One region of the Salmonella sp. GDC200615 genome, then DNA from elsewhere that is predicted to be linked to it. Evidence: predicted binding sites of a transcription regulator. Region 1 holds the regulator's gene; each other region holds the start of a gene.

Evidence for each region. Region 1 encodes sigma-54, which starts transcription at its own class of promoters, with help from an activator protein. Its sites were predicted from a motif close to GTTGGCACANNTTTCGCTNT; they were not measured.
Region 2: norV (anaerobic nitric oxide reductase flavorubredoxin) is a predicted target of sigma-54. The motif match lies at 4,631-4,650, and genes of this name have one in related genera.
Region 3: glnA (glutamate--ammonia ligase) is a predicted target of sigma-54. The motif match lies at 1,502-1,521, and genes of this name have one in related genera.
Region 4: ACQ29O_RS15410 (amino acid ABC transporter substrate-binding protein) is a predicted target of sigma-54. The motif match lies at 5,089-5,108, and genes of this name have one in related genera.

The regions. Positions count from the first base shown of each region.
Region 1 is NZ_CP192247.1:4,218,194-4,225,585, reverse strand. It holds gene yrbL (PhoP regulatory network protein YrbL) at 1-85, opposite strand, end outside; gene npr (PTS phosphocarrier protein NPr) at 335-607, opposite strand; gene rapZ (RNase adapter RapZ) at 604-1,458, opposite strand; gene ptsN (PTS IIA-like nitrogen regulatory protein PtsN) at 1,504-1,995, opposite strand; gene hpf (ribosome hibernation promoting factor) at 2,113-2,400, opposite strand; gene rpoN (RNA polymerase factor sigma-54) at 2,423-3,856, opposite strand; gene lptB (LPS export ABC transporter ATP-binding protein) at 3,904-4,629, opposite strand; gene lptA (lipopolysaccharide ABC transporter substrate-binding protein LptA) at 4,636-5,190, opposite strand; gene lptC (LPS export ABC transporter periplasmic protein LptC) at 5,159-5,734, opposite strand; gene kdsC (3-deoxy-manno-octulosonate-8-phosphatase KdsC) at 5,731-6,297, opposite strand; gene kdsD (arabinose-5-phosphate isomerase KdsD) at 6,318-7,304, opposite strand; gene ACQ29O_RS20460 (calcium/sodium antiporter) at 7,318-7,392, opposite strand, start outside.
Region 2 is NZ_CP192247.1:3,724,580-3,731,971, forward strand. It holds gene srlD (sorbitol-6-phosphate dehydrogenase) at 1-627, shown strand, start outside; gene gutM (transcriptional regulator GutM) at 704-1,063, shown strand; gene srlR (glucitol operon DNA-binding transcriptional repressor SrlR) at 1,261-2,034, shown strand; gene gutQ (arabinose-5-phosphate isomerase GutQ) at 2,027-2,992, shown strand; gene norR (nitric oxide reductase transcriptional regulator NorR) at 2,989-4,509, opposite strand; gene norV (anaerobic nitric oxide reductase flavorubredoxin) at 4,695-6,134, shown strand; gene norW (NADH:flavorubredoxin reductase NorW) at 6,131-7,264, shown strand; gene hypF (carbamoyltransferase HypF) at 7,361-7,392, opposite strand, start outside.
Region 3 is NZ_CP192247.1:4,582,094-4,589,485, forward strand. It holds gene typA (ribosome-dependent GTPase TypA) at 1-1,230, opposite strand, end outside; gene glnA (glutamate--ammonia ligase) at 1,606-3,015, shown strand; gene glnL (nitrogen regulation protein NR(II)) at 3,290-4,339, shown strand; gene glnG (nitrogen regulation protein NR(I)) at 4,348-5,757, shown strand; gene ACQ29O_RS22255 (YshB family small membrane protein) at 5,870-5,980, shown strand; gene hemN (oxygen-independent coproporphyrinogen III oxidase) at 6,070-7,392, opposite strand, start outside.
Region 4 is NZ_CP192247.1:3,183,765-3,191,156, reverse strand. It holds gene ACQ29O_RS15435 (hypothetical protein) at 1-525, opposite strand, end outside; gene rihA (pyrimidine-specific ribonucleoside hydrolase RihA) at 557-1,492, opposite strand; gene gltL (glutamate/aspartate ABC transporter ATP-binding protein GltL) at 1,609-2,334, opposite strand; gene gltK (glutamate/aspartate ABC transporter permease GltK) at 2,334-3,008, opposite strand; gene gltJ (glutamate/aspartate ABC transporter permease GltJ) at 3,008-3,748, opposite strand; gene ACQ29O_RS15410 (amino acid ABC transporter substrate-binding protein) at 3,908-4,816, opposite strand; gene lnt (apolipoprotein N-acyltransferase) at 5,171-6,709, opposite strand; gene corC (CNNM family magnesium/cobalt transport protein CorC) at 6,729-7,392, opposite strand, start outside.

The DNA of each region.
Region 1 (7,392 bases):
TGCAACGCCGGGCATTATCCGGATGCGTATAGCATTTACGATGTCGACCAGCGCCCAGCGGAGTCTGTTCGGATAAAAGGATCATGGCAAGTCCTGGAAAAATTTATTCACATAAATTTAGTATGGACAAAGAACTTAAACAAAGCATAAACGAAATTTTTTAAGGTTTTCTTAATGTTTTTATGCATAGGTAAAGCGCACGAAATGTACAAATCTTACGAAAGGGTGGGGCTGCGGGACAAGTGGCAGGCAGGCGTAACACGCCCGGTTTTGGGGTGACTGTCATCAAATACCGGGACGGCGTTGGGGGAAAATAGGGTATAGAGGGGGAGGTTTAGTCTTCGTCAAAGCCGGAATTGAACAGCGCGATAACCGCCGCCAGCGCTTCAACTTCTTGCGGGCCGGTGGCTTCAATTTCGATCTGACGCCCTTTGGCGGAGTCGAGCATTAACAGAGCGATGACGCTGTTTGCTTCCGCTTCGGTGCCTTCGTCATTGCGTAATAGCACCTCGGCGTCAAACCCCTGCATCAGTTCGAAAAGCTTCATGGCAGGCCGGGCATGCATGCCCAGCTTATTGGTGACTTCAACAGTTTGCTTTACGGTCATGTTTTGCGTTTTTCCAGCGTGCGATGGCGAGACTGGACATTTTTACCGCGCGAGCGGAAGTAGTCTGCCAGCTGTTCTGCAATATACACCGAACGGTGTTTCCCGCCGGTACAACCGATAGCGACGGTAAGGTAGCTGCGGTTGTTGGTCTCCAGCATCGGTAACCATAGCTCAAGATAGCTGCGAGTCTGATAGATAAAATTGTGAACTTCTGTGTGTCGGTCAAGAAACGCGGCTACCGGCTTATCAAGCCCGGTCATGGGGCGCAGTTTTGGATCCCAGTGCGGGTTGGGCAGAAAGCGGACATCAAACACATAGTCCGCATCAATCGGGATACCATGTTTAAAGCCGAAGGACTCAAATACCATCGTCAGTTCGCGCTCGCGTTTGCCCAACAGCCGGGTACGCAGCATCTCCGCCAGCTCATGGACGGACATTTCTGAAGTGTCGACGATCAGATCCGCACGTGAGCGTAACGGCTCCAGCAAGTCACTCTCTTTATCGATCGCACTCTCTAAAGAAAGATTTTTGCTGGAAAGCGGATGCAAACGGCGCGTGTCGCTGTAGCGGCGAATCAAGGTATTGCGGTCGGCATCAAGAAACAGCAATTGCGGCGAGAAAGCGCCAGGCAGATTATTCATCGCCTGTTCAAAAATCTCAGGTGATTCAGGCATATTGCGCACATCAATGCTGACGGCGGCGGAAATCTGGCGATCGGCCAGCGTTCGCGCCAGATCGGGCAACAGCACGACGGGGAGGTTATCCACGCAGTAAAATCCCATATCTTCCAGCGCGCGCAGAGCGACAGATTTACCTGATCCGGAACGCCCGCTGACGATCATCAGTACCATGTACCGTTTCTCCTCACAACGACAGAAAGAAATGCCATTGAGTTGTTATGCCTCATTCTGCTCACCTTCGGTGTCAGTAATGATTTGATACAGCTCTTCATCATTCAGCGCCGCGCGCAGGCGGCGGCAGATCGTTTTATCCGCCAGACGTTTCGCCACCAGCGACAGCGTGTGCAGATGCGTTTTAGTTTGATCGGCGGGCACCAGCAGGGCGAAGAGGAGATCGACCGGCTGGTTATCGATGGCGTCGAACGCGATCGGCGTTTCGAGCTGAACGAACACGCCGACGGCGCGTAAGGTATCTTCTTCCAGTTTCCCGTGCGGGATGGCGATACCATTACCAATACCGGTACTGCCCATTTTTTCGCGTGTCAGAATGGCTTCAAACACGACCTGAGGAGGTAAACTGAGCTGTTTTGCCGCCAGTTCGCTGATGATTTCCAGCGCGCGTTTCTTACTCTGACAATGAACGCCGCTACGCGTACACTCCTGGTTAAGTACACTGCTCAGTTGTAGAGTCGTATCGTTATTTATCATAATTTCACCTAAGAACCTGTCCTGTCAGGTTGATGGCCAGGTTCGGAGCGCTAACTGTACAAATGGCCCGTTGTGTCACACAACAGGCCGTCCTGCACTGGCTAACTGCCCGGACAATTAGTGTTGTTTCAGTTTATCTTTATGCCTGGTTAACTGCCTTGCCAGTTTATCAATCAAGCCGTCAATGGCGGCATACATATCCTGGCCTTCCGCGCTGGCGTGAATTTCGCCGCCGTTAACGTGTAGCGTCGCATCCGAGATATGCGTGACCTTCTCCACTTTCAACACCACGTATACCTGATTAATCCGCTCAAAATACTGTTCAAGTTTGGCGAATTTTGTCGTCACAAATTCACGCAGGGCTTCAGTAATTTCGACATTATGTCCGGTGATATTGAGCTGCATAGTGTCTTCCTTATCGGTTGGGTCAAACCAGCTGTTTGCGTTGGTTTGACGGCGGAATGGATAAAGACTCTCGGTACTTCGCAACAGTGCGGCGCGCCACCATGATACCTTGTTCTGACAGCAGAGAGGTTAACTTGCTGTCGCTCAGCGGTTTCGCGGGGTTTTCCGCCGCAATTAACTTCTTCACCAGCGCGCGAATAGCGGTGGAAGAGGCTTCGCCTCCGCCTTCGGTATTGACGTGGCTGGAAAAGAAATATTTGAGTTCAAAAATACCGCGCAGGCTGTGCAAATACTTCTGCGTGGTCACGCGGGATATAGTGGATTCGTGCATCTCGACGGCCTGGGCGATATCCGCCAGTACCATCGGTTTCATATATTCTTCGCCCTGTTCAAAAAAGGCTTGCTGTTGCTCGACGATGCAGCGACTGACGCGCAGCAGCGTGTCGTTGCGGCTTTCAAGGCTTTTTATCAGCCATTTCGCATCCTGTAAATTACTGCGGATGAACTGGCTGTCGGCATCGTTGCGCGCGCTATTGCACATGGCGGCATAGTGCTGGTTAATCTGTAAACGGGGAATACTGTCGCTATTAAGCTCCACCGTCCAGCGACCGTTATGCTTGCGTACCAGCACATCCGGGATAACGTACTCCGGCTCGCCGGTCTGGATCGATTGACCGGGTCTGGGATCGAGCGACTGAATCAGGTTTACCGCCTCTTTCAGCACCTCTTCTTTTAGTCGGGTAACGCGCATCAACGTGCGGAAATCGTGGTTGGCCAGCAGATCAAGATGATCGCAGATAATGAGCCGCGCCTCTTCCAGCCACGGCGTGGATTTGTCGAATTGTGAAAGCTGGATCAGCAGACAGTCGCGAAGATCTTTTGCCGCGACGCCTACCGGATCAAAACGCTGAATACGCTTCAGGACGGCTTCGACCTCATCGAGATCCACCTCTACATCGCCCATGCTTTCGCGAATTTCGTCCAGGGATACGGTGAGATAGCCGGTATCATCTACCGCATCGACAATGGATGTCGCAATAGCGCGATCGGTGTCCGAGAAGGGCGTTAGCTCAACCTGCCACATCAGATAATCCTGCAACGACTGCGTCGTTTCACCCTGATAGACGGGCAGCTCATCGTCGATATAATCGCCGCTGGGGCCGGACGGCGTCCCGGCGGTGTAAATTTCATCCCAACTGGCGTCAAGCGGCAGCTCTTCCGGCATCTCTTTTTGTTCGAGCGCGTCGGCGGTATCGAGAGGATCGTTATCCTGAGGTTGCTGAGTGTCGATTTCGTCATGAAGATCGGTTTGCTCAAGCAGCGGGTTATTTTCCAGCGCTTGCTGGAGTTCCTGCTGAAGTTCCAGCGTAGACAACTGCAACAGACGGATGGCCTGTTGTAGCTGAGGCGTCATTGCCAGTTGTTGGCTAAGCCTGAGTTGCAAACCTTGCTTCATATTCAGAGTCGTTTTCTCCCGCTAGAGCAGCATAGCCCTCTACCCTATCAGAGTCTGAAGTCTTCCCCAAGATATACACGCTTAACGTGTTCGTCTTGCAGGATTTCTGTCGGCGTACCGTGGGCAATAAGGTGGCCCTGGCTCACGATATAGGCGCGTTCACAGACTGCCAGCGTCTCACGGACGTTATGGTCGGTGATCAGCACGCCGAGCCCGCTATCGCGCAGATGCTCGATAATGCGTTTGATGTCGATAACGGAAATCGGGTCAACGCCGGCAAAGGGTTCATCCAGCAGGATAAATTTGGGATTAGCGGCCAACGCGCGGGCTATTTCTACACGACGGCGTTCACCACCGGACAGCGCCTGTCCCATGCTGTCGCGCAGATGCTCGATATGAAACTCTTCCATCAGCTCGTTGGCGCGGTCTTCTCGCTGTTCTGCGGTCAAATCGTCACGAATTTGCAGTACCGCCATCAGGTTATCAAATACGCTGAGACGGCGGAAAATAGAAGCTTCCTGCGGCAAATAGCCGATACCGCGGCGCGCGCGCGCGTGCAGCGGCAGCAGACTGATATCTTCATCATCGATGATGATATTGCCTGCGTCACGCGGCACGATACCGACGACCATATAAAAGGTGGTGGTTTTACCCGCGCCGTTTGGACCGAGCAGCCCGACAATCTCCCCGGAGTTAACGGTCAGACTGACATCTTCCACTACGCGACGGCCTTTATAGGCCTTCGCCAGATTCTTTGCAGTTAATGTTGCCATAACGAATTAGTTACTCTTCTTTTGCGCCGGAGTCTGGCCTTTGTTTTTGTCTTGCAACTGCGACGGCACCAGAACGGTGGTGACGCGTTTGCCTTTCTCGCTGAAGGCCTGCATTTTCTGCTCTTTCACCAGGTAGGTGATTTTGTCGCCGGTAATGTTGCTGTCAAGCTGCTCCAGATAAGCGTTGCCGGTCAGCACCACAAAATCTTTCGCCAGCTCGTAATGCATATGGGAAGCGTGGCCTTTCACCGGCTTACCGTTGTCCTGCATCTGGTAGAAGGTGGCCGGATTGCCGTAACCGTCGATCACCTCTTTCCCCTGTTCGCCGCCAGGGCGGGTAACCACGACTTTATCGGCGTTGATCTTAATCGTGCCTTGGGTCATCACCACGTTGCCCGTAAAGGTCACGACGTTGCCTTGCATATCCAGCGACTGTTGATCCGAGTCAATATGAATAGGCTGTTCGGTATCGCCCGTGACGGCGAAAGCCGGAATGCTGGCGGCCAGCAGCGAGCCGGCAAGCATAAGATTAAGGCTGAGTTTGTTTGTTTTGAATTTCATAAGAGGTTCTAACCTTTTCAATCAGCTCGGCGTTCTTGCTGCGTAAGTTACCGCGCATTTTCAGTCCGCTGGAGTTAAATGTTGTGCCGTATAACGTCACCAGATCGTTCGAGGTAACATCCTGCGTCACCAGATTAATCTGCGCGTTATCGGTGGTAATTCTGCGTAATTGAGCGTCAGGCACCAGGGCGTTGACTTCAACATGACCATACAGATAGAGCATCCGATCGTTAGTCAATTTGGCTTTATCGGCCTTGATCGACCATGTCGGCACCTTATCCTTATCAAAGGTGGTTAATACCGGTTGCGTAAACCATGAGACCGCCTGATCGGAAAAATATTCAACGTGCTGCGCGATCAGACGATAGCTCAACGCGCCTTCCGGACTGTACACGACGGTATCCGTATGCTCGCTTTTATACGTGGGATCGTTGCTGTTGACCATCACGGCAGCAGGATCGTCTTTATCCGCCAGATTGATACCAATCAGTACCAGAATGGCCAGCGACAGTAGAATGATAACCCAACGTCTGGTTTTACTCATATCGATTGCCCTTTGGCCTCATCCAGCTTGCCCTGCGCCAGCAGCAACAAGTCGCACACCTCACGTACCGCGCCGCGCCCGCCGGCAATGTGCGTCACATAGTCAGCGCGGGGGATCAGCAGCGGATGCGCATCCGCAACGGCAACGCTTAACCCCACTTTTTCCATCACTGGCCAGTCAATCAGATCATCGCCGACATAGGCAACATTTTCCGGCGCAATGACCAGTTTTTCCAGCAGATCGCTAAAGGCGATCAGCTTATTCGACTGTCCCTGATAAAGATGGACAATCCCCAGCGTGGCGCAGCGATCTTCTACAAGTTTAGCCTTTCGTCCGGTAATAATGGCAACCTCGATATTGGAGGTCAAAGCACAGCGAATACCATAGCCGTCACGAACGTTGAAAGCCTTCAGCTCTTCGCCGTTATTGCCCATATAAATCAGGCCGTCAGACAATACGCCATCCACGTCCAGGATGAGCAGGCGGATATTCTCCGCTTTGGTCATGACATGGGTGCTGATGGGGCCATAACAGGTCGCAAGCGACGCACCTGCTTTACTCATCGTTAATTATCCTTGAGTTTCTACACGACGCCTGCACGCAGGAGATCATGCATATGTAACACACCGAGTAACTGGTCGCCATCAGCAACCAGTACGGAGGTGATATGGCGGGACTGCATTAAATTCAGCGCATCGACAGCGAGAATACCGGGACGCACGCGAATGCCCCCTGGCGTCATCACCTCGGCGATCCCCAACTGGCGCATATCGCCGCCCATATCGAATACGCGACGTAAATCGCCGTCGGTGAAGATACCGTCGATCTTCATGGATTCATCGCAAATGACGGTCATACCGAGATTTTTACGCGTAATTTCTAACAGCGCATCACGCAGGGTGGCATGTTTATTAACATGCGGGATCTCATCGCCAGTATGCATAATATCGCTTACGCGCAGCAGTAGCTTACGTCCCAGCGCGCCGCCAGGATGCGACAGAGCGAAATCCTCGGCGGTAAAGCCGCGCGCTTTTAACAACGCCACAGCGAGCGCGTCGCCCATCACCAGCGTTGCGGTGGTACTACTGGTAGGCGCCAGTCCTAACGGACACGCTTCTTTGGGCACTTTAACACACAGATGCACATCTGCCGCACGCGCCATGCTGCTTTCCGGTCGCCCGGTAATGCAAATTAACGGCACGTGCAGACGTTTAAGTACCGGTATTAGCGCCGCGATCTCGCTGGATTCGCCGGAGTTGGAGATAGCGATAACCACATCCTGCGGCGTAACCATCCCCAAATCGCCGTGCGCGGCTTCGCTTGGATGTACAAAAAAGGAAGAGGTGCCGGTACTGGCGAACGTGGCGGCCATTTTCCGTCCGATATGACCGGATTTTCCCATCCCCATGACCACCACTTTTCCGGTGCAGTTGAACATTTTTTCACAGGCCAGCGTGAAATGCTGGTTGATATATTGATCAAGCTCCGCCAGGCCTTCACGTTCAATTTCCAGGACCTCTTTGCCTGCCTGCTGAAAGTCAAACCCCGGTTGCAACGCTAAATGCGACATAATCCGTTTCCAGTTATCCAACAAGAAGTGGCGATAGCCAATAGAGCATCGCCAGCCATACGATAAACCCGCCGGTCAGCAGTATACC
Region 2 (7,392 bases), 490 kb from region 1:
GAAGGTATGGCGTACGGTTTTGGCGCCGACGCCACCAGCGAGCAGAGCGTGCTGGCGCTTTCCCGCGGCGTAGACGAGATTTTCGGGCGCGTCGATCTGCTGGTTTACAGCGCGGGTATCGCCAAAGCGGCGTTTATCAGCGATTTCCAGTTGGGCGATTTTGACCGCTCGCTACAGGTGAATCTGGTGGGCTATTTCCTCTGCGCCCGTGAGTTTTCCCGCCTGATGATCCGCGACGGCATTCAGGGGCGCATTATTCAGATTAACTCTAAATCCGGCAAAGTGGGCAGTAAACACAACTCCGGCTACAGCGCGGCGAAATTCGGCGGCGTGGGGTTAACCCAGTCTCTGGCGCTGGATCTGGCGGAATACGGCATTACCGTACACTCGTTGATGCTCGGCAACCTGTTGAAATCGCCGATGTTCCAGTCACTGCTGCCGCAATACGCCACTAAACTGGGCATTAAGCCCGACGAGGTGGAACAGTATTACATTGATAAAGTACCGCTCAAACGCGGGTGTGATTATCAGGATGTGCTGAACATGCTGCTATTTTATGCCAGCCCGAAAGCGTCTTATTGCACCGGGCAGTCGATCAACGTAACCGGCGGTCAAGTGATGTTCTGACCGTGAATTGCCGGATGGCGCCGTAAGCCGGATAAGACGGTTACGCCGCCATCCGGCAAAACAACAGGAGCACATTATGGTTTCCACTCTGATTACCGTCGCCGTTATCGCCTGGTGTGCGCAACTGGCGCTGGGCGGCTGGCAGATTTCCCGCTTTAATCGGGCCTTCGATAAACTTAGCCAACAGGGGCGGGTCGGCGTCGGGCGCTCCGGCGGGCGTTTTAAGCCCCGGGTGGTGGTTGCCGTGGCGCTGGACGAACAGCAGCGGGTGACGGACACTTTATTGATGAAAGGCCTTACGGTATTCGCCAGACCGGTTAAAATTGCCGCAATGCAAGGAAAACATTTGCATGAATTACAGCCTGATGTGATCTTTCCCCATGATTCGCTCGCGCAGAATGCACTATCATTGGCGCTTAAACTGAAACATGGGTAATTTCGTTGTGAATGCGTATAGCTTGCGAAATTATCATTTTGCAACCAATACCCTAAATAATTCGAGTTGCAGGAAGGCGGCAACGCAGTGAATCCCAGGAGCGTACATCAGTACGTGACCGGGGTGAGCGAGGAAAGCCAACGCACATGCAGCGTGAAGTATGACGGGTAAATACATAAGTCAGGGTAATCACGCCTATGAAACCTCGTCAGCGTCAGGCCGCGATTCTGGAGCACCTGCAAAAACAGGGAAAATGCTCGGTTGAAGAGCTGGCCCAGTACTTTGACACGACAGGCACCACTATCCGTAAAGATCTGGTCATTCTGGAAAATGCCGGAACCGTCATCCGCACCTATGGCGGCGTGGTGTTGAATAAAGAAGAGTCCGATCCGCCTATTGATCACAAAACGCTTATCAACACCCACAAAAAAGCGCTGATAGCCGCAGCCGCTGTGAAATATATCCATGATGGCGATTCCATTATTCTGGACGCCGGAAGTACCGTGTTACAGATGGTGCCGTTGCTTTCGCGTTTTAGCAACATCACGGTGATGACCAACAGCCTCCATATTGTCAACGCGCTATCGGAACTGGACAACGAACAAACTATCCTGATGCCCGGCGGCACCTTCCGTAAAAAATCGGCGTCGTTTCACGGTCAACTGGCGGAAAACGCCTTTGAGCAATTCAGCTTTGATAAACTTTTCATGGGAACTGACGGTATTGACCTGAACGTCGGTGTGACCACGTTCAATGAGGTTTACACCGTCAGTAACGCAATGTGCAATGCAGCACGCGAGGTGATTCTGATGGCGGACTCCTCAAAATTTGGTCGTAAAAGCCCCAATGTGGTGTGCAGTCTGGAAACCGTCGACAAACTGATCACGGACGCGGGTATCGATCCGGCATTTCGTCAGGCGCTGGAAGCAAAAGGGATTGAAGTAATCATAACCGGAGAAAGCAATGAGTGATGCACTACTAAACGCGGGCCGTCAGACCTTAATGCTGGAGCTACAAGAAGCCAGCCGTCTGCCGGAGCGTCTGGGCGATGATTTTGTCCGCGCCGCCAATATCATTATTCACTGTGAAGGCAAAGTGATCGTTTCCGGTATTGGTAAATCAGGTCATATTGGTAAAAAAATCGCCGCGACGCTTGCCAGTACCGGTACTCCCGCTTTTTTTGTTCATCCGGCGGAAGCACTGCATGGCGATCTGGGGATGATTGAAAGCCGCGATGTGATGTTATTTATCTCCTATTCCGGCGGCGCAAAAGAACTCGACCTCATCATCCCGCGTCTGGAAGATAAATCCGTCGCGCTGCTGGCGATGACCGGTAAACCTCTCTCTCCGCTGGGGCGAGCGGCAAAAGCCGTTCTGGATATTTCCGTCGAGCGTGAAGCCTGTCCGATGCATCTGGCGCCGACATCCAGTACCGTCAATACGCTGATGATGGGCGATGCGCTGGCGATGGCGGTCATGCAGGCGCGCGGTTTTAACGAAGAAGATTTCGCCCGTTCGCATCCGGCTGGCGCACTGGGCGCGCGTTTGCTCAATAATGTGCATCACCTGATGCGCCAGGGCGATGCAATACCGCAGGTAATGCTCGCCACCAGCGTGATGGATGCCATGCTGGAACTTAGCCGTACCGGGCTGGGGCTGGTGGCGGTTTGCGATGAGCAACATGTTGTGAAAGGCGTCTTTACCGACGGCGACCTGCGTCGCTGGCTGGTGGGCGGCGGCGCGCTCACCACGCCGGTAAGCGAAGCCATGACGCCCAACGGTATTACGCTCCAGGCGCAAAGCCGCGCCATTGACGCCAAAGAGCTCCTGATGAAACGCAAAATTACCGCCGCGCCGGTGGTCGATGAAAACGGCAAACTCACCGGCGCCATTAACCTGCAGGATTTCTACCAGGCGGGGATTATCTAATCCTTCAGTCCCAGACGCTTCGCCAGCCGATGCAGGTTGGCGACGTCGGTTTCCAGCGCCCGCGCACTGGCCGCCCAGTTGTGATTATTTTGCGCCAGCGCCTGGCGAATCATCTCTCGCTGGAAGTTCTCCGTCGATTCGCGCAAATTGCGGCAGGCAGGCAGCGCCAGAAAGCTTTCCGCAGACGGCGCGGGTAAAACGTCCTCTGACAAGGCAAAATGCTGCTCCTCCAGTACCACCTCATCCCCTGCCCGGGTCGCTCTCGCCAGTACAACCGCACGGTGAATGGCATGTTCCAGCTCCCGGACGTTGCCCGGCCAGCCATAGTTGAGCAAATGGCGGCGCGCGCCGGGACTCAGTACCACGCGGGACAGCCCCAGCCGCAGTCGGCACTGCTCGCAAAAATAGCCCGCCAGCAACACCACATCATCGCCGCGCTCGCGCAGCGGCGGCACAAAGAGCGGGAAAACGCTCAGGCGATGGAACAGGTCGGCGCGAAAACGCCCCGCCAGCACCTCTTCACGCAGGTCACGGTTGGTCGCCGCCAACACCCGCACATCCACGCGCAGGCTACGATCGTCGCCGACGCGCTGAATATCGCCATACTGCAACACGCGAAGTAGCTTGGCCTGTAGCGCCAGCGACAGTTCGCCAATCTCATCCAGAAACAGCGTGCCGTTATCCGCCATTTCAAACTTACCGCTACGATTACTGATAGCCCCGGTAAAAGCCCCTTTTACATGACCAAACAACTCGCTCTCCGCCACGCTTTCCGGCAGCGCGGCACAGTTGAGATAGACCAGCGGATTGACCGCTCTGGGGGAGCCCTGGTGAATGGCTTTCGCCACCAGCTCTTTACCAGTCCCCGTTTCACCGCCGATCAGCACGTTAAGATCGGAGCCCGCCACAATCTCGATCTCTTTTTTCAACTGCGTCATCGCCGGCGACAGGCCGATCATGTGCGTCTCTTTTATCGGTTCAAACACGCCTGACGACCCCGGCAGCATGTTCTGGCTTTCCAGTTGTTCAATTAACAGCGCATTGCTCAATGCCCCGGCGGCCAGCGCGGCGACAAGCCGCAGCTCTTCATCGCTAAATACCTCGAACTGCTCCGGCGTCATAGCATCAAGGGTCAGCGCACCGATGAGGTTCTGTCCGGCAAACAGCGGCAGACCAACACAGGCGTGGACTTTCAGGCTTTCCTGTCCGGGAATTAACCCGTCATACGGATCGGGTAAATCGCTATCAGCCGGAAAACGCACCACGTCCCCCGCGCGAGCGATGGCTTCCAGGCGCGGATGCCCTTCCAGGGTAAAACGTCTGCCGAGAACGTCCTGCGCCAGGCCATCAATCGCCAGTGGAATAAATTGTCGTGATTCATAACGCAACAGCGCCGAGGCGTCGCACGCCAGAACCTGACGCAGCGTAGTAATCAGCCGCTGAAAACGATCCTGATGCCCAATGCCGCGTTGTAACTCAATGGCGATGCCCGCCAATACCTCCACGGAAAAACTCATGGTTACCTCATTGTCATTTTGACAACCTACAGTGTCATATTGACAGCATCATTTATAGTCTTTTTGACTATATCAAAAATACAAACTTATTATAAATTCATATAAATCAATAAGATGTAAAATTGGCACACTACCTGCAATAAGCAAAACAACTTTTTGTAAACGTTGAATGAATTGAGGTGGTTATGTCTATTCTGGTTAAAAATAATATTCATTGGGTTGGCCAGCGCGACTGGGAAGTACGTGATTTTCACGGCACTGAATACAAAACGCTGCGCGGCAGCAGCTATAACAGCTATCTCATTCGTGAAGAAAAGAATGTGCTGATCGATACCGTCGATCATAAGTTTAGCCGTGAGTTTGTGCAAAATCTGCGCAGTGAAATCGACCTCGCGGATATCGACTACATCATCATTAACCATGCCGAAGAAGACCATGCAGGCGCGCTGACCGAACTGATGGCGCAGATCCCGGACACGCCTATCTACTGTACCGCCAACGCCATTGACTCTATCAACGGCCATCACCATCACCCGGAATGGAATTTTAAGGTGGTGAAAACCGGCGATACGCTGGATATCGGCAACGGCAAGCAGTTGATCTTCGTGGAAGCGCCGATGCTGCACTGGCCGGACAGCATGATGACCTATATGACCGGCGACGCGGTGTTATTCAGCAACGACGCCTTTGGTCAGCACTACTGCGACGAGCGCCTGTTCAATGATGAAGTGGACCAAACCGAACTGTTTGAACAATGCCAGCGCTACTACGCCAATATCCTGACGCCGTTCAGCCGTCTGGTAACGCCAAAAATTACCGAAATCCTCGGCTTCAACCTGCCGGTGGATATGATTGCCACCTCACACGGCGTGGTATGGCGCGACAACCCAACGCAAATCGTGGAACTGTATCTGAAATGGGCGGCAGATTATCAGGAAGATCGTATCACTATTTTCTACGATACCATGTCGAACAATACTCGCATGATGGCGGATGCCATCGCGCAGGGTATCAATGAAGTGGACCCGAACGTGGCGGTCAAAATCTTTAACGTCGCCCGCAGCGATAAAAATGAAATACTGACCAATGTCTTCCGTTCGAAAGGCGTGCTGGTCGGCACTTCTACCATGAACAACGTGATGATGCCGAAAATCGCTGGTCTGGTGGAAGAGATGACCGGCCTGCGCTTTCGCAACAAACGCGCCAGCGCCTTCGGTTCTCATGGCTGGAGCGGCGGCGCGGTGGATCGACTGTCCACGCGCTTACAGGATGCCGGTTTTGAAATGTCCCTGAGTCTGAAAGCGAAATGGCGTCCGGATCTGGATGCGCTGGAGTTGTGCCGTCAGCACGGTCGCGACATCGCGCGTCAGTGGGCGCTTGCTCCGCTGCCGGAAACCACACAGAAAACCGCGCCAGTCGAAGAAACCACAACCTGCGCCGCCGCAGACTTCGGCCCCAAAATGCAATGCAGCGTATGCCAGTGGATTTACGACCCTGCGCTGGGCGAGCCGTTGCAGGATGTCGCGCCGGGTACGCCGTGGAACGACGTGCCGGATAACTTCCTGTGCCCAGAATGTTCATTAGGTAAAGACGTGTTCGACGTACTGGCGACGGAGGCAAAATGAGTCGGGGAATCATCATTATTGGGTCGGGCTTCGCCGCCCGCCAGCTCGTCAAAAATATCCGTAAACAAGATGCGCATGTGCCGTTAACCCTGATTGCGGCGGACAGCATGGATGAGTACAACAAGCCCGATCTCAGCCACGTTATCAGCCAGTCGCAGCGCGCCGATAATCTCAACCGCCAGTTAGCGGGGGAATTTGCTGAACAGTTTAATCTGCGACTGTTCCCGCATACCTGGGTTGCTGACATTGATGCCGATGCCCATGTGGTGAAAAGTCAGGATAAGCAGTGGCAGTACGACAAGCTGGTACTGGCGACCGGGGCGGCAGCCTTTGTGCCGCCGATTGCAGGACGTGAGTTAATGCTTACTTTGAATAGCCAGCAGGAGTACCGCGCCTGTGAGACACAACTGCGCGACGCGCAGCGAGTGCTGATTGTCGGCGGCGGTCTCATTGGCAGTGAATTAGCGATGGATTTCTGCCGCGCCGGGAAAACGGTAACGCTGATGGATAACGCCGCCAGCCTTCTCGCCTCACTGATGCCACCAGAAGTGAGCAGTCGCTTACAGCATCACCTGACCGATATGGGGGTGCATCTGCTGCTGAAATCGCAGTTGCAAAAACTGGAGAAAACCGAAGCCGGTATCCGCGCTACGCTGGTAAGCCAGCATAGTATTGAGGTCGATGCGGTGATTGCCGCCACCGGCTTACGCCCGGAAACCGCTCTGGCGCGCCGCGCCGGGGTAGCCGTCAACCGCGGCGTCTGCGTGGATAGCTATCTACAGACCAGTCACCCGGATATTTATGCGATCGGCGACTGCGCGGAGATCAACGGTCAGGTGCTGCCCTTCCTGCAACCGATCCAGTTAAGCGCGATGTACCTGGCGAAAAATCTGCTTGGCGGCAACGCGCCGCTGAAGCTACCGGCGATGCTGGTCAAAGTCAAAACGCCGGAACTGCCGCTGCATCTGGCGGGAGAAACTCAGCGCAGCGATTTGAGCTGGCAGATTACCGCAGAATCTGACGGTATGATTGCCAAAGGCATGAGCGGAGAAGGCCAACTACGCGCCTTTGTGGTGAGTGAAGACCGCATGAAAGAGGCCTTTGCACTGCTGAAAACGTTGTCCGTATAAGCCTGTGATGCCGGATGGCGCCGCTTCGCGTCTTATCCGGCCTACGAGTGAGCATCTGTTTGCAGGCCAGATAAGGCGCAGCCGCCATCCGGTGCCCTACACTTCCCTTAACGCTCGCGCTGCGGCAA
Region 3 (7,392 bases), 360 kb from region 1:
CTGCTCTTCGACGTCCAGCGTCACGTTTTCGTACGGCTCTTGTTTACGACCGTCGATTTCACGGAAGATAACTTTCGGACGGGAAACCGCCAGTTCGAAACCTTCACGACGCATATTTTCAATCAGCACGGACAGGTGCAGTTCGCCACGACCGGATACACGGAACGCATCCGCATCTTCGGTTTCTTCAACGCGCAGCGCCACGTTATGCACCAGCTCTTTGTTCAGACGGTCAAGAATCTGACGAGAAGTCACAAACTTACCTTCTTTACCGCAGAACGGCGAGGTGTTAACGCAGAAGAACATAGACACGGTCGGCTCATCAACGGACAACGCCGGCAGCGCTTCAACGTTCTGCGGGTCGCAGATGGTGTCGGAAATGTTCAGCTCGCCCAGACCGGTGATCGCAATGATATCGCCCGCTTCGGCGATATCGCTGTCGATACGCTCCAGACCCAGATGCGTCAGCACTTTACCTACTTTCGCGTTACGGGTTTTCCCTTCACTATCGATGATAGTGACCTGCTGGTTCGGCTTCACTTTGCCGCGTTTGATACGGCCAATGCCGATAACGCCAACATAGTTGTTGTAGTCCAGCTGGGAGATCTGCATCTGCAACGGACCATCGAGGTCAACGTCCGGCGCCGGAACATGATCAACGATCGCCTGATACAGCGGGGTCATGTCTTCCGCCATATCTTCGTGGTCCAGACCCGCGATACCGTTCAGCGCCGAAGCGTAGATGATCGGGAAGTCCAGCTGTTCGTCGGTCGCGTCGAGGTTAACAAACAGGTCGAATACCTGGTCAACAACCCAGTCAGGGCGCGCGCCAGGACGGTCAACCTTGTTGATAACCACAATAGGTTTCAGGCCATGAGCAAAGGCTTTTTTGGTCACGAAGCGCGTTTGCGGCATCGGGCCGTCAAATGCGTCAACCACCAGCAGCACAGAGTCAACCATGGACATGACGCGCTCTACTTCACCACCGAAGTCAGCGTGCCCGGGAGTATCAACGATGTTGATACGGTAATCATTCCATTTAATAGCGGTGTTTTTAGCGAGGATAGTAATACCACGCTCTTTCTCCAAATCGTTGGAGTCCATCACTCGCTCTTGAGTTTCGGCACGCGCGTCGAACGTACCGGATTGCTGGAGCAGCTTATCAACCAGGGTAGTTTTACCATGGTCAACGTGCGCGATGATGGCGATGTTACGCAAATTTTCGATCACAACTTTGCCTCAGGCATTAGAAATAGCGCGTTATTGTACACGGATTAATCGCACTACAAAACAGGATCACAAACATCCTCCGCAAACAAGTATTGCAGAGTCTCTTTGTGATCGCTTTCACGGAGCGTTAAAAGGGTGGCTTGCGTTCTATTGCACCAATGTGGTGCTCAATGTTCACATTAAAGCACTATTTTGGTGCAACATAGTCACCGTGGTGCAGCCCTTTTGCACGATGGTACGCATGATAACGCCTTTTGGGGGCAATGTGAAAGTTGGCACAGATTTCGCTTTATATTTTTACGGCGACACGGCCAGCAGAATTGAAGATCTCGTTACCACGACGACCGACCATGACCAATCCGGGAGAGTACAAGTATGTCCGCTGAACACGTTTTGACGATGCTGAACGAGCACGAAGTGAAGTTTGTCGATCTGCGCTTCACCGATACCAAAGGCAAAGAACAGCACGTCACGATTCCTGCTCATCAGGTAAATGCCGAATTCTTTGAAGAAGGCAAAATGTTTGACGGCTCCTCTATCGGCGGCTGGAAAGGCATTAACGAATCTGACATGGTGCTGATGCCAGACGCATCCACCGCAGTGATTGACCCGTTCTTCGCGGACTCTACCCTGATTATCCGTTGCGACATCCTGGAGCCTGGCACTCTGCAAGGTTATGACCGTGACCCACGTTCCATCGCAAAACGTGCGGAAGACTACCTGCGCGCGACCGGTATCGCCGATACCGTCCTGTTTGGGCCGGAACCTGAATTCTTCCTGTTCGATGACATCCGCTTCGGCGCATCTATCTCCGGCTCACATGTGGCGATTGACGATATTGAAGGCGCCTGGAACTCCTCTACCAAATATGAAGGCGGCAACAAAGGCCATCGTCCGGGCGTGAAAGGCGGTTATTTCCCGGTTCCGCCAGTTGACTCCGCGCAGGATATCCGTTCTGAAATGTGTCTGGTCATGGAGCAGATGGGCCTGGTCGTTGAAGCGCACCACCACGAAGTAGCGACCGCAGGTCAGAACGAAGTGGCGACCCGCTTTAACACCATGACCAAAAAAGCCGACGAAATTCAGATTTACAAATATGTCGTACATAACGTGGCTCACCGCTTCGGTAAGACCGCGACCTTTATGCCAAAACCGATGTTCGGCGATAACGGTTCTGGTATGCACTGCCACATGTCGCTGGCGAAGAACGGCACCAACCTGTTCTCTGGCGACAAATATGCCGGTCTGTCTGAGCAGGCGCTGTACTACATCGGCGGCGTCATCAAACACGCCAAAGCCATCAACGCCCTGGCGAACCCGACCACCAACTCCTACAAGCGTCTGGTCCCGGGTTACGAAGCGCCGGTGATGCTGGCCTACTCCGCCCGTAACCGTTCCGCCTCCATCCGTATTCCGGTGGTGGCGTCTCCGAAAGCGCGCCGTATCGAAGTGCGTTTCCCGGACCCGGCGGCTAACCCGTATCTGTGCTTTGCCGCCCTGCTGATGGCCGGTCTGGACGGGATTAAGAATAAGATTCACCCGGGCGAAGCCATGGACAAAAACCTGTATGATCTGCCGCCGGAAGAAGCGAAAGAGATCCCACAGGTAGCGGGTTCTCTGGAAGAAGCGCTGAACGCGCTGGATCTGGACCGCGAGTTCCTGAAAGCAGGCGGCGTGTTCACGGATGAAGCGATCGATGCGTATATTGCGCTGCGTCGCGAAGAAGATGACCGCGTGCGTATGACCCCGCACCCGGTAGAGTTTGAGCTGTACTACAGCGTTTAATCGTATATTAAAAATCCGACGAATTTCGCGTTGCTGCAAGGCGGCAACTGAGCACATCCCCAGGAGCATAGATAGCGATGTGACCGGGGTAAGCGAAGGCAGCCAACGCAGCAGCAGCGTGAAAGGCGTCAGGAGTTTTTGAGTTGCCGTGGAAACTTTCAGCCCATCCCAGGATGGGCTTTTTTCTCCACCAACAATCTGATCTCACGCGCTTTTTAGTGGTAAAAAGCTATAATGCACTAAAATGGTGCAACCTTTTCCAGGAGACTGCTGAATGGCAAGCGGCATACAGCCCGATGCTGGGCAGATCCTCAATTCGTTAATCAACAGCGTGCTGGTGGTCGACGACGCGCTGGCAATCCATTACGCCAACCCTGCCGCGCAGCAGTTGCTCGCGCAAAGCTCACGCAAACTGTTCGGGACGCCGTTACCTGAACTGTTGAGCTATTTTTCGTTAAACATTGACCTGATGCGCGAAAGTTTAGCGGCAGGGCAAGGCTTTACCGATAACGAAGTGACGCTGGTGATTGATAGTCGCTCGCATATTCTCTCTTTGACCGCCCAACGTCTGCCCGACGATTTTATACTGCTCGAAATGGCGCCGATGGATAACCAGCGTCGTCTGAGTCAGGAGCAGTTGCAGCACGCGCAGCAAATCGCCGCCCGCGATCTGGTGCGCGGTCTGGCACACGAAATCAAAAATCCGCTCGGCGGCCTGCGCGGCGCGGCGCAGCTACTCAGCAAGGCGCTGCCCGACCCGGCGCTAACGGAATATACCAAAGTCATCATTGAACAGGCCGACAGGCTACGCAACCTTGTCGATCGTTTGCTGGGGCCGCAGCACCCGGGAATGCACATTACCGAGAGCATACATAAAGTCGCGGAGCGCGTGGTGGCGCTGGTGTCGATGGAACTGCCGGATAATGTCCGGCTTATCCGCGATTACGACCCCAGTCTGCCAGAACTGCCGCATGACCCGGAACAAATTGAGCAAGTACTGCTGAATATTGTCCGCAATGCCTTGCAGGCGCTGGGGCCGGATGGCGGCGAAATTACGCTGCGTACCCGTACCGCCTTCCAGTTAACGCTGCATGGCGAACGCTATCGCCTGGCGGCGCGTATAGACGTTGAAGACAATGGGCCGGGCATTCCTCCCCATTTACAGGATACGCTGTTCTACCCGATGGTCAGCGGTCGCGAAGGCGGCACCGGGCTTGGGTTATCTATCGCCCGCAATCTTATCGATCAACACGCCGGCAAAATTGAATTTACCAGTTGGCCGGGGCATACCGAGTTTTCGGTTTACCTGCCGATTCGGAAATAGAGGTGTTTATGCAACGAGGAATAGTCTGGGTCGTCGATGATGATAGTTCCATCCGTTGGGTGCTTGAACGTGCTCTCGCCGGGGCAGGGTTGACCTGTACCACCTTTGAGAATGGTAATGAAGTACTGGCTGCGCTGGCCAGTAAAACGCCGGACGTCTTGCTGTCGGATATCCGAATGCCGGGAATGGACGGGCTGGCGCTATTAAAGCAGATTAAACAGCGTCACCCGATGCTTCCGGTCATCATTATGACCGCGCATTCCGATTTAGATGCCGCCGTGAGCGCCTATCAGCAGGGGGCGTTTGATTATCTGCCTAAACCGTTTGATATTGATGAAGCCGTCGCTCTGGTCGAGCGCGCGATTAGCCACTATCAGGAGCAGCAGCAGCCGCGTAATATCGAGGTTAACGGCCCGACAACAGACATGATAGGCGAAGCGCCCGCCATGCAGGATGTGTTTCGCATTATTGGTCGGCTGTCGCGTTCTTCGATTAGCGTGCTGATTAACGGCGAATCAGGGACCGGTAAAGAACTGGTCGCCCATGCGCTTCACCGCCATAGCCCACGCGCCAAAGCGCCGTTTATCGCGCTCAATATGGCGGCCATCCCGAAAGATTTGATTGAATCCGAACTGTTTGGCCATGAGAAAGGCGCTTTTACCGGGGCGAATACCATCCGGCAGGGCCGTTTCGAGCAGGCTGACGGCGGCACGCTGTTTCTGGACGAAATTGGCGATATGCCGCTGGATGTCCAGACTCGTCTGTTACGCGTGCTGGCTGACGGACAGTTCTACCGCGTGGGCGGGTACGCGCCGGTAAAAGTGGATGTGCGCATTATCGCCGCCACCCACCAGAACCTCGAACGACGCGTTCAGGAAGGGAAATTCCGCGAAGACCTGTTCCACCGCCTGAACGTGATTCGTATCCATCTTCCGCCGTTGCGCGAGCGCCGTGAGGATATTCCGCGCCTGGCGCGCCATTTTTTGCAGGTCGCCGCCCGTGAATTAGGTGTGGAAGCCAAATTATTACATCCGGAAACCGAAACGGCGTTAACGCGCCTGGCATGGCCTGGTAACGTGCGTCAGTTAGAAAATACCTGCCGCTGGCTCACCGTCATGGCCGCCGGACAGGAGGTATTGATCCAGGATTTACCGGGCGAACTGTTTGAAGCCTCGACGCCGGATAGCCCGTCCCACCTGCCGCCGGATAGCTGGGCTACATTACTGGCACAATGGGCGGACCGCGCCTTGCGATCCGGTCATCAAAACCTGCTTTCTGAAGCGCAGCCAGAACTGGAGAGAACGCTACTGACCACGGCATTACGCCATACGCAGGGTCATAAACAGGAAGCCGCCAGGCTGCTCGGTTGGGGACGAAACACCCTAACGCGGAAGTTGAAAGAGCTGGGAATGGAGTAAACATTACCCGCGAGTGTAAAGATTAATAATTGAGCGCAAAACGCTGCTATTTTGCGCTTTACTGTTCCGATGAGTTCAGTATGATCATGCCCGGCAAACGGGGGGATTCATTATGTTAGAATCTATTATTAATCTGGTATCGAGTGGAGCGGTCGACAGCCACACGCCACAAACTGCGCTAGCCGCCGTGTTGTGTGCCGCGCTGGTGGGACTGTTCAGCTGACAATGTGCCGGATGGCGCTAATGCTTATCCGGCCTACAGGTTGTCGCAACGTGTAGGCCTGGTAAGCGCAGCGCCACCGGGCAACCCGGCTAAATGACGCGCGAGAACTGCTGCATCCGCGCTTTCTGGCGCAGATACGCGTCAAAGCACATGCAGATATTGCGGATCAGCAAACGACCTTTCGCCGTCACCTGAATTCCCTTCTCGCTAATATCCACCAGCCCATCTTTCGCCAGCGGCGACAGTAACTGCAAATCTTCGGCAAAATACTCAGCGAAATGCAAACCCCACTGCTGTTCGACAGCGTTAAAATCCAGGCGGAAGTTACAAATCAGCGCCTTGATAACATCGCGACGAATGCAATCATCACGGGTCAGCGTAATACCACGCCATAGCGCATTGCCCCGCTCATCCACTTGCTGGTAATAACGCTTCAGCTCTTTCTGGTTCTGCATGTAGCCATCGCCAATCATGCTGATAGCAGAAACCCCCATCCCCAGCAGATCGGTATCGCCCTGGGTCGTATAGCCCTGAAAATTACGGTGCAACACGCCTTCGCGCTGCGCGACGGCCAGTTCGTCGTCCGGACGGGCAAAATGGTCCATCCCGATAAACTGATAACCAGCCTGGGTAAGCGATACGATCGTCTCCTGCAAAATATCCAGTTTCTGCTGCGCGCTGGGTAAATCAGCATCTTTAATTTTACGCTGGGCGGCAAAAAGCGTTGGCAGATGCGCATAGTTAAAGACGCTCAAACGATCGGGGTTCAGTTCCGTCACACGCTTCAGCGTGAAAGCGAAGCTTTCCGGCGTCTGTTTCGGTAGACCGTAGATCAAATCGATATTGGTCGAGGTAAAGCCGATATCGCGGGCGTGATTAAGCAGCGCAAAGATGAATTCTTCATCCTGCTCGCGGTTAACCAGGCGCTGCACCTCTTTATTAAAGTCCTGCACGCCCATACTCAGGCGGTTAAAACCTTCCGCACGTAAATGATCGAGCACATCCAGCTCAATTTCACGAGGATCGACTTCGATCGAGATTTCCGCATCGGTATTAAAGTGGAAATTTTCACGCAACAGCGTCATTAAGCGGCTGATTTGCGTTTTATTCAGGTAAGTAGGCGTACCGCCGCCCCAGTGAAGCTGGCTGACATGACGGTCTGCAAACAGCGGCGTGCGATGACGAATTTCCTGCTCAAGCGCGTCAAGATACTGGTCAGCTTTATGCTGTTGGCGGGTGACAATCTTGTTGCAGCCGCAGAAATAACACAACTTGTGACAAAACGGGATATGCACATACAGCGAGAGCGGACGCTCAGGATAACGCGCCACAGCCTGCAAGAATGCGGCGTCCTCGAAGTCTTCAGAAAACTCCAGCGCGGTTGGGTACGAGGTATATCGTGGCCCGGAATA
Region 4 (7,392 bases), 1.0 Mb from region 1:
CGATAGGGGCTGGCCTGGCAGTAAAAAACAGGGTTCGCCGGACTGATAGTGATAGTCCACGTCAGCAATCCACTGCCCTGTGGTCGCGGGATTCGGTTGTTTTTCGTTACCCACCGCCCAGAAAACATGCCCGTTGCCGTCCGTCGGATAAAGTTCGCGTTCTTCCAGCCGGTAATAGCCATCGGCAAAGAGTGAAAACAGCGGCGTCAGGGCGGTAAATGCTTCGTTCAACCCGACTCCTGTCTGATTCCACTCGGCAAGTGAGGATAAAAACTGCGCGGCGCCTTCATCATCATTGCTAAAACCGGCATAAACAAATTCTGCGCAGGTTGGGCACCAGGCTTCAGTGTAAAAACGAATCAGCGGCGAGCCATGCCAGGAGAGCGTATGAATACCGGCGTCAGAGTCGGGAGCGTGGATAACGCAGGGACGAAGCAATGCTTTTCCGTTACGTACTGAAAACGTTATATGGGCTACATCGTGCTGTAGCAGGCTGATTTCAGGTCTATTGTTACGCCAAAACATCGCTGTTCATCCCTGGATTCTACTTTGCGCTTTATGCGTAGTATTGCAGCCGCTCCGCCAGCAAATCGACAAATCCCTGGCTGTCTACATCCACCATCACCGTCGCATTCGGCTTATTCCCCGTCAGGAAATAATAATCCACCACCGTCATCCCCTGGGTGTATTTCCCCTTGGTTTCCACGCCGACCCAACGCTCAACGGTGGTGAAAATCTCGGGCTTGAGCAGCCAGGCGATGGTGCACGGGTCGTGCAGCGGTGCGCCGACAAATCCCCATTTTTCGTCTTTGTGGTACTCCATAAAGAAGTCCAGCAGTTCGGCGACGATGGCGGAAATCGGGTTACCGATGGCGCGAAAGCGTTCGATATCGGCGGCGTGAATCTGTGCCTTATGAGTGACGTCCAGCCCGGCCATCACCACCGGAATGCCTGACTGGAAGACAATTTCTGCCGCTTCCGGGTCGACGTAAATATTAAATTCCGCAGCGGGCGTCCAGTTACCCAGCGCCATCGCGCCGCCCATGATCACAATGCGGGCGATTTTCGTATGCAGTTCCGGATGGCTATTCAGCAGCAGCGCCACGTTGGTCTGTGGGCCAGTGGAGACGATGGTGACCGGTTGTGCGCTCTCGCGCAGCGTTTTTGCCATCAGCTCAACGGCAGTGCCGCTTTGCGGGGCGAATGACGGCTCGGGCAGCGCCGGGCCGTTGAGGCCGCTTTCGCCGTGAACGTTATCGGCGATAATCAGTTCGCGCATGAGAGGTTTCACCGCGCCGCCCGCCACCGGAATATCCGGGCGTTTGAGCAGTGTCAGCATCCGCAGCACGTTGCGCAGGGTCTTCTCCGGCGTCTGGTTACCGGCGGAAGAGGTGATCGCTTTCACTTCCAGTTCAGGGGAGGCGAGGGCGAGAACGAGGGCGATCGCGTCATCATGACCCGGATCGCAATCAATAATAATGGGCAGTGCCATTGTGGCTCCTTGTAAGCGGTACTTTGTGACAAGGTTAACGCCCGGCTGGATACGTTTCGAGAAGCGAAGCGGTAAAGCGTGAGATAGCGCGCACTCTGACGTGCGCGCCGGGAAGATTAGTGCAGGATTTTCGCAAGGAAGTCTTTTGCGCGATCGGAACTGGGGTTAGCGAAGAACTCCTCTTTTGGCGAATCTTCGACGATTTTACCTTCATCCATAAAGATCACCCGGTTAGCCACTTTACGGGCAAAGCCCATTTCGTGCGTCACCACCATCATGGTCATCCCTTCGTTCGCCAGCTCGACCATCACGTCCAGTACCTCGTTGATCATTTCCGGATCGAGCGCGGAAGTCGGTTCATCGAATAACATGGCAATGGGGTCCATACATAGCGCGCGGGCGATCGCCACGCGCTGCTGCTGACCGCCGGAAAGCTGCGCCGGGAACTTGTTGGCATGCGCAGACAGGCCAACGCGCTCCAGCAGCTTCAGGCCTTTATCGCGGGCGGCGGCCTTATCGCGTTTCAGCACTTTCACCTGCGCCAGCGTCAGGTTTTCGATGATCGACAGGTGGGGAAACAGCTCGAAATGCTGGAATACCATGCCCACGCGGGAACGCAGTTTCGCCAGATCGGTTTTTTTGTCGTTCACAATAATGCCGTTAACGGTAATTTCGCCTTTTTGCACCGGTTCCAGACCGTTGACGGTCTTAATTAGCGTGGATTTACCGGAACCCGATGGCCCGCAGACTACCACCACCTCACCTTTTTTCACTTCTGTTGAACAATCGGTCAGCACCTGAAAGTGACCATACCATTTTGAAACATTTTTCAGGGTAATTATTAAACTGTCCTTTTCTTCAAATAGTTGACCAGCAACGACGCGCTCAGGCTGATAACAAAATAAACGGCGCCGGCGAACAGAATCATTTCGACCTGAGTACCGTCACGCTCGCCGATAGTCGACGCGGTGCGGAAGAAGTCCGCCAGGCTGAGTACATAAACTAAAGAGGTGTCCTGAAATAGCACGATGCCCTGCGTAAGCAACAGCGGCACCATCGCCCGAAACGCCTGCGGCAGAATAATGAGCTTCATCGACTGCCAGTGGGTCATCCCCAGCGCCAGCGCGGCGCTGGACTGCCCGCGGGAAATACTTTGAATACCGGCGCGAATAATCTCGGAATAGTAGGCCGCTTCAAATATGGAGAATGCCACCATCGCGGAGATCAGGCGGATATCGGTTTTCGGCGATAGTCCCAGCACGTTTTGCAGAAAGCCGGGTACAATCAGATAGAACCACAGCAAGACCATGACCAACGGGATGGAACGGAAAACGTTAACATACGCTTTAGCAAACCAGGCGATAGGAGCAAAGCTTGAGAGGCGCATGACGGCCAGAATGGTTCCCCAGACTATCCCCACGACAACGGCGGTGACGGTGATCTTCAGCGTGATGACCAACCCGGCCAGCAGGTAAGGCAGTGAGGGGATAATCGAACTCCAGTCAAATTCGTACATTATTTGCTCCCCACGTTGCCCGGCAGGCGGACTTTGCGTTCAACCAGGCTCATGACCAGCATGATAACGGCGTTAATCAGCACATAGGCCAGCGTAATGGCGGTGAAGGATTCCCAGGCGTGCGCCGAGTAATCCAACAGTTTGCCTGCCTGCGCCGCCATATCCACCAGGCCGATGGTTGAGGCAATAGCCGAGTTTTTCACCAGGTTCATCATCTCTGACGTCATTGGCGGCACGATAACGCGATAGGCATTCGGGAGCAGGACATAGCGATAAGCCTGCGGCAGCGTTAGCCCCATCGCCAACGCCGCGTTCTTCTGCCCGCGAGGCAGAGACTGAATCGCGGCGCGCACCTGTTCGCAAACGCGGGCGGCGGTAAACAGTCCCAGACAGATCATTGAGGAGAGGAAAAACTGAATATTGGGATCGAGTTCCGCCTTAAACCACATGCCAAGATCTTCCGGCAACAGTTCAGGCACCACCAGGTACCAGGTGAAGAATTGCACGATCAGCGGCACGTTACGGAACAGTTCTACGTACAACGTGCCCAGTCCGGAGAGGAAACGGTCGGGAACGGTACGTAAAATGCCGAAAATAGATCCTACCAGGAAAGCGATAATCCAGGCGGTAATCGAAAGGGCTACGGTGACCTGAAAACCACTCCATAGCCAGCCGAGATAGGTGGTATTGCCGAAGGGGGCTTCCTGTAAAAAAATACCCCAGTTCCAGTCTATTGACATACATCTACTCCGAAAAAAAAGGGTAGCAGCGCTACCCTCGAAGATTGTTGCCCGGCGATTTGCGGCTTCAGGCCCGATGGGGAACGACCATCAGGCTTATAGTCTGTCCGTGCTGAGCGACAATCGAGAGGACAGGAGTCCCGTCCCATTTAGTTTTAGTTAGTTAAGCGCTTTATCATTCGGTGCTTTGAACAGGGCTTTCATCTCGTCAGACAACTCGAAATTCATGTTCAGGTTTTTCGGTGGGATCGGATTTTTAAACCACTTATCAAACCACTTTTCCGCTTCGCCGGAGGTTTGCGCCTGAGCGATGGTATCGTCCATCAGCTTTTTAAACTCAGGGTCGTTTTTACGCAGCATACAGCCGTAGGCTTCCTGGGACTGCGGTTTACCGACAATCTCCCAGTTATCCGGTTTCTTGGCTTTGGCGCGCTCGCCGGCCAGCAGCGCGTCATCCATCATAAAGGCGACGGCGCGACCGCTTTCCAGGGTGCGGAACGAGTCACCGTGGTCTTTCGCGCTAATAATACGCATCCCCATCTTTTGCTCTTCGTTAAGCTTATGCAGCAGAATTTCAGAGGTCGTCCCGGAGGTGACGACGACCGCTTTGCCTTTCAGATCCGGGAAATCTTTAATATCGCCGCCTTTTTTAGTCAGCAGTCGCGTCCCGACGACGAAAATCGTATCGGAGAAAGCGGCCTGTTTCTGGCGCTCAAGGTTGTTAGTCGTTGAACCACATTCAAAATCGAAGGTTCCGTTTTGCAACAGCGGAATACGGTTTTGCGAGGTGATCGGGATCAGCTTCACCTGCAGATCGGGCTTGTTAAGTTTCTTTTTTACCGCTTCCACAATGGCGTTGGAGTAGTCCTGGGAATAGCCGACCACTTTCTGCTGGTTGTCGTAATAAGAAAAGGGCACAGAAGATTCGCGATGCCCGACGACGATCACGCCATTTTTAGCGATCTTGTCCAGGGTGCTACCAGCGGCAGGCGCGCCATCTTCTGCGTGCGCAAGGCCCGCAGACAGTCCCATGACCAGCATTGCTGTGGTTAGCTTACGTAATTGCATATCCAACTCCTTTATCATCTGCGCCGTCGACGCATTGATAGCTATTGTGATGTTGTTATTGCCTGCAACTTGCGCGTGCAGTGTTATGTGTGTTTGTTAACATTTAGTGTGGCTTGTTGTAAATATTTTGCTGCGATATTGTTTATTTTTGCGAAGTGCGCCGCACCGTTCAGAGGCAAAAATCCTACATTGCACCGTTCAGGTGCTACCGATGATCGATTTTGGTGCGACCAGGTTGCACAAGCAGCCAGAACAGGTTTGCCATGTTTAACAAAGCAATAGACGTGCCAGAATGGGGGAAAAAGGAGGATTTTCAGGCCGGATAAATGAAGCGCTATCCGGCCTGGGGAGAGATTATTTCCGTCGTTGTCGCAGACTCATCACTACCGCGCCAAAAGCAAACAGCGCGGTCAGTACCCATAGCGGCCAGTTGCCGGTACGGGCATAGGGAGTTAACCCCGTGGTTGGCGTGACATTGGTGGTCAGTACCTGGCGTGTGAACTGCGGGATCATCGCCTGAATCTCGCCCTGAGGGCCAATCACCGCCGTAATACCGTTATTAGTACTGCGCAGCAACGGACGCGCCAGCTCCAGCGAACGCATCCGCGCCATCTGGAAATGTTGCCACGGGCCAATGGACTTACCAAACCAGGCGTCGTTAGAAATCGTCAGCAGATAGTCGGTGTCCGGGCGGAAGTTATCCCGCACCTGTTCGCCAAGAATAATTTCATAACAGATTGCCGCCGTCAGCTTATAGTCGTGCGCATGTAACTGCGGCTGGATATAAGGGCCGCGGCTAAAGGAGGACATGGGCAGATCGAAGAACGGCGCCAGCGGACGCAGGATAGACTCCAGCGGAACGAACTCGCCAAAGGGTACAAGGTGATTTTTATTGTAGCGATTGGGCGAGTCATAACTGTATGGATTATCCTTGCCCAACGTAATAATCGTATTGTAGGTGTCGTATCGATTCTGTTTATTGAGACGCGCATCGACAATACCGGTGATCAGCGTGCTATTTTTTTCGCGTAACATCTCGTCCAGCGAACGAAGGAAGGGCTGCTGATTGATTTCGAGATCCGGAATCGCCGACTCAGGCCAGATAATAATCTGTGATTTGCCTAACTCTGGGCGGGTTTCGTTGAGATAAATTTTTAGCGTATTCAGTAGCTGGTTTTCGGCCCACTTCAGCGACTGCGGAATATCGCCCTGCACCAGCGATACCTGGGTCGCTTTGGCCGGTTCCAGCGTAAACCACTGGATATAACGTAGCGGAAAGGGCAAAGCAAACAGAATCACGGCGACAGCCAGCGGACGCCAGTTCCGCGTCGCCAGTGCCAGCGCTAACAGGCCGCTGACCATCATCAGCAGGAAGTTGATCGCTTCGACGCCCATTACCGGCGCCAGGCCTTTTAGCGGGCCGTCGACCTGACTATAGCCAAATTGCAGCCAGGGGAAGCCGGTCAGCACCCAGCCGCGTAAAAATTCGGTGATTTGCCATATTGCAGGCGCGGCGATAGCGACGCGCAGCCAGTTGGTTTTTGGCCACAGGCGCGACAAAATCCCGGCAAACAGTCCGGTATACAGCGAGAGATAAGCTGCAAGCAGCACCACCAGAAAAACGTTAACCGGGCCCGGCATGCCGCCAAACTGCGCGATACTGACATAAACCCAGTTAATCCCGCTACCGAAAAGTCCGAGTCCCCAGCAATAGCCGATGGCGGCAGACTGGAGCGGGCGGCGATTAAACGTTAAGGCCTGCAGCCCGATAAGCGACACTATCGCTGCGGGCCAGACGTCATACGGAGAGAAAGCCAGTGTTCCGCAGGCGCCGAATAATAACGCCAGCAGCAGGCGAATACGCTGGCGTTCAATTAACGAGGCAAATGCCATTTTTAGTCCACTATTGCTGTTATTCGTCCAGTTTTGGCTGGGGCGAGTCATCCGGGATCCTGACATGCACCTGAATAATACGACGACTATCGGCCATCGCCACTTTGAACTGGTAACCATCAATGTCAATGGTTTCGCCGCGGGCCGGTAAATGGCCGAACGCCTGCATCACCAGCCCGCCGATGGTATCGACCTCTTCATCGCTGAAGTGGGTGCCGAAAGCGTCATTGAAGTCTTCAATCGACGCCAGCGCGCGAATCGTCCAGGTATGGCGGCTAAGCTGACGGAAGTCGATATCGTCTTCTTCGTCATACTCATCTTCAATTTCACCGACAATCAGTTCGAGGATGTCTTCGATAGTCACAAGGCCGGAAACGCCGCCAAACTCATCGATAACGATGGCCATATGGTAGCGCTGGGAGCGGAATTCCTTGAGCATACGGTCAACCCGTTTGCTTTCCGGTACGACAACCGCGGTGCGTAACACTTTGTCCATGCTGAAGGCTTCGGCATCGCTGCGCATAAACGGCAGCAAATCTTTGGCCATCAGAATCCCTTCAATGTGATCTTTATCTTCGCTGATCACCGGAAAACGCGAGTGGGCGGACTCGATGATAACATCGAGACATTCGTCCAGCGTCTGGTTGCGTTTCAGGGTAATCATCTGGGAGCGCGGGATCATA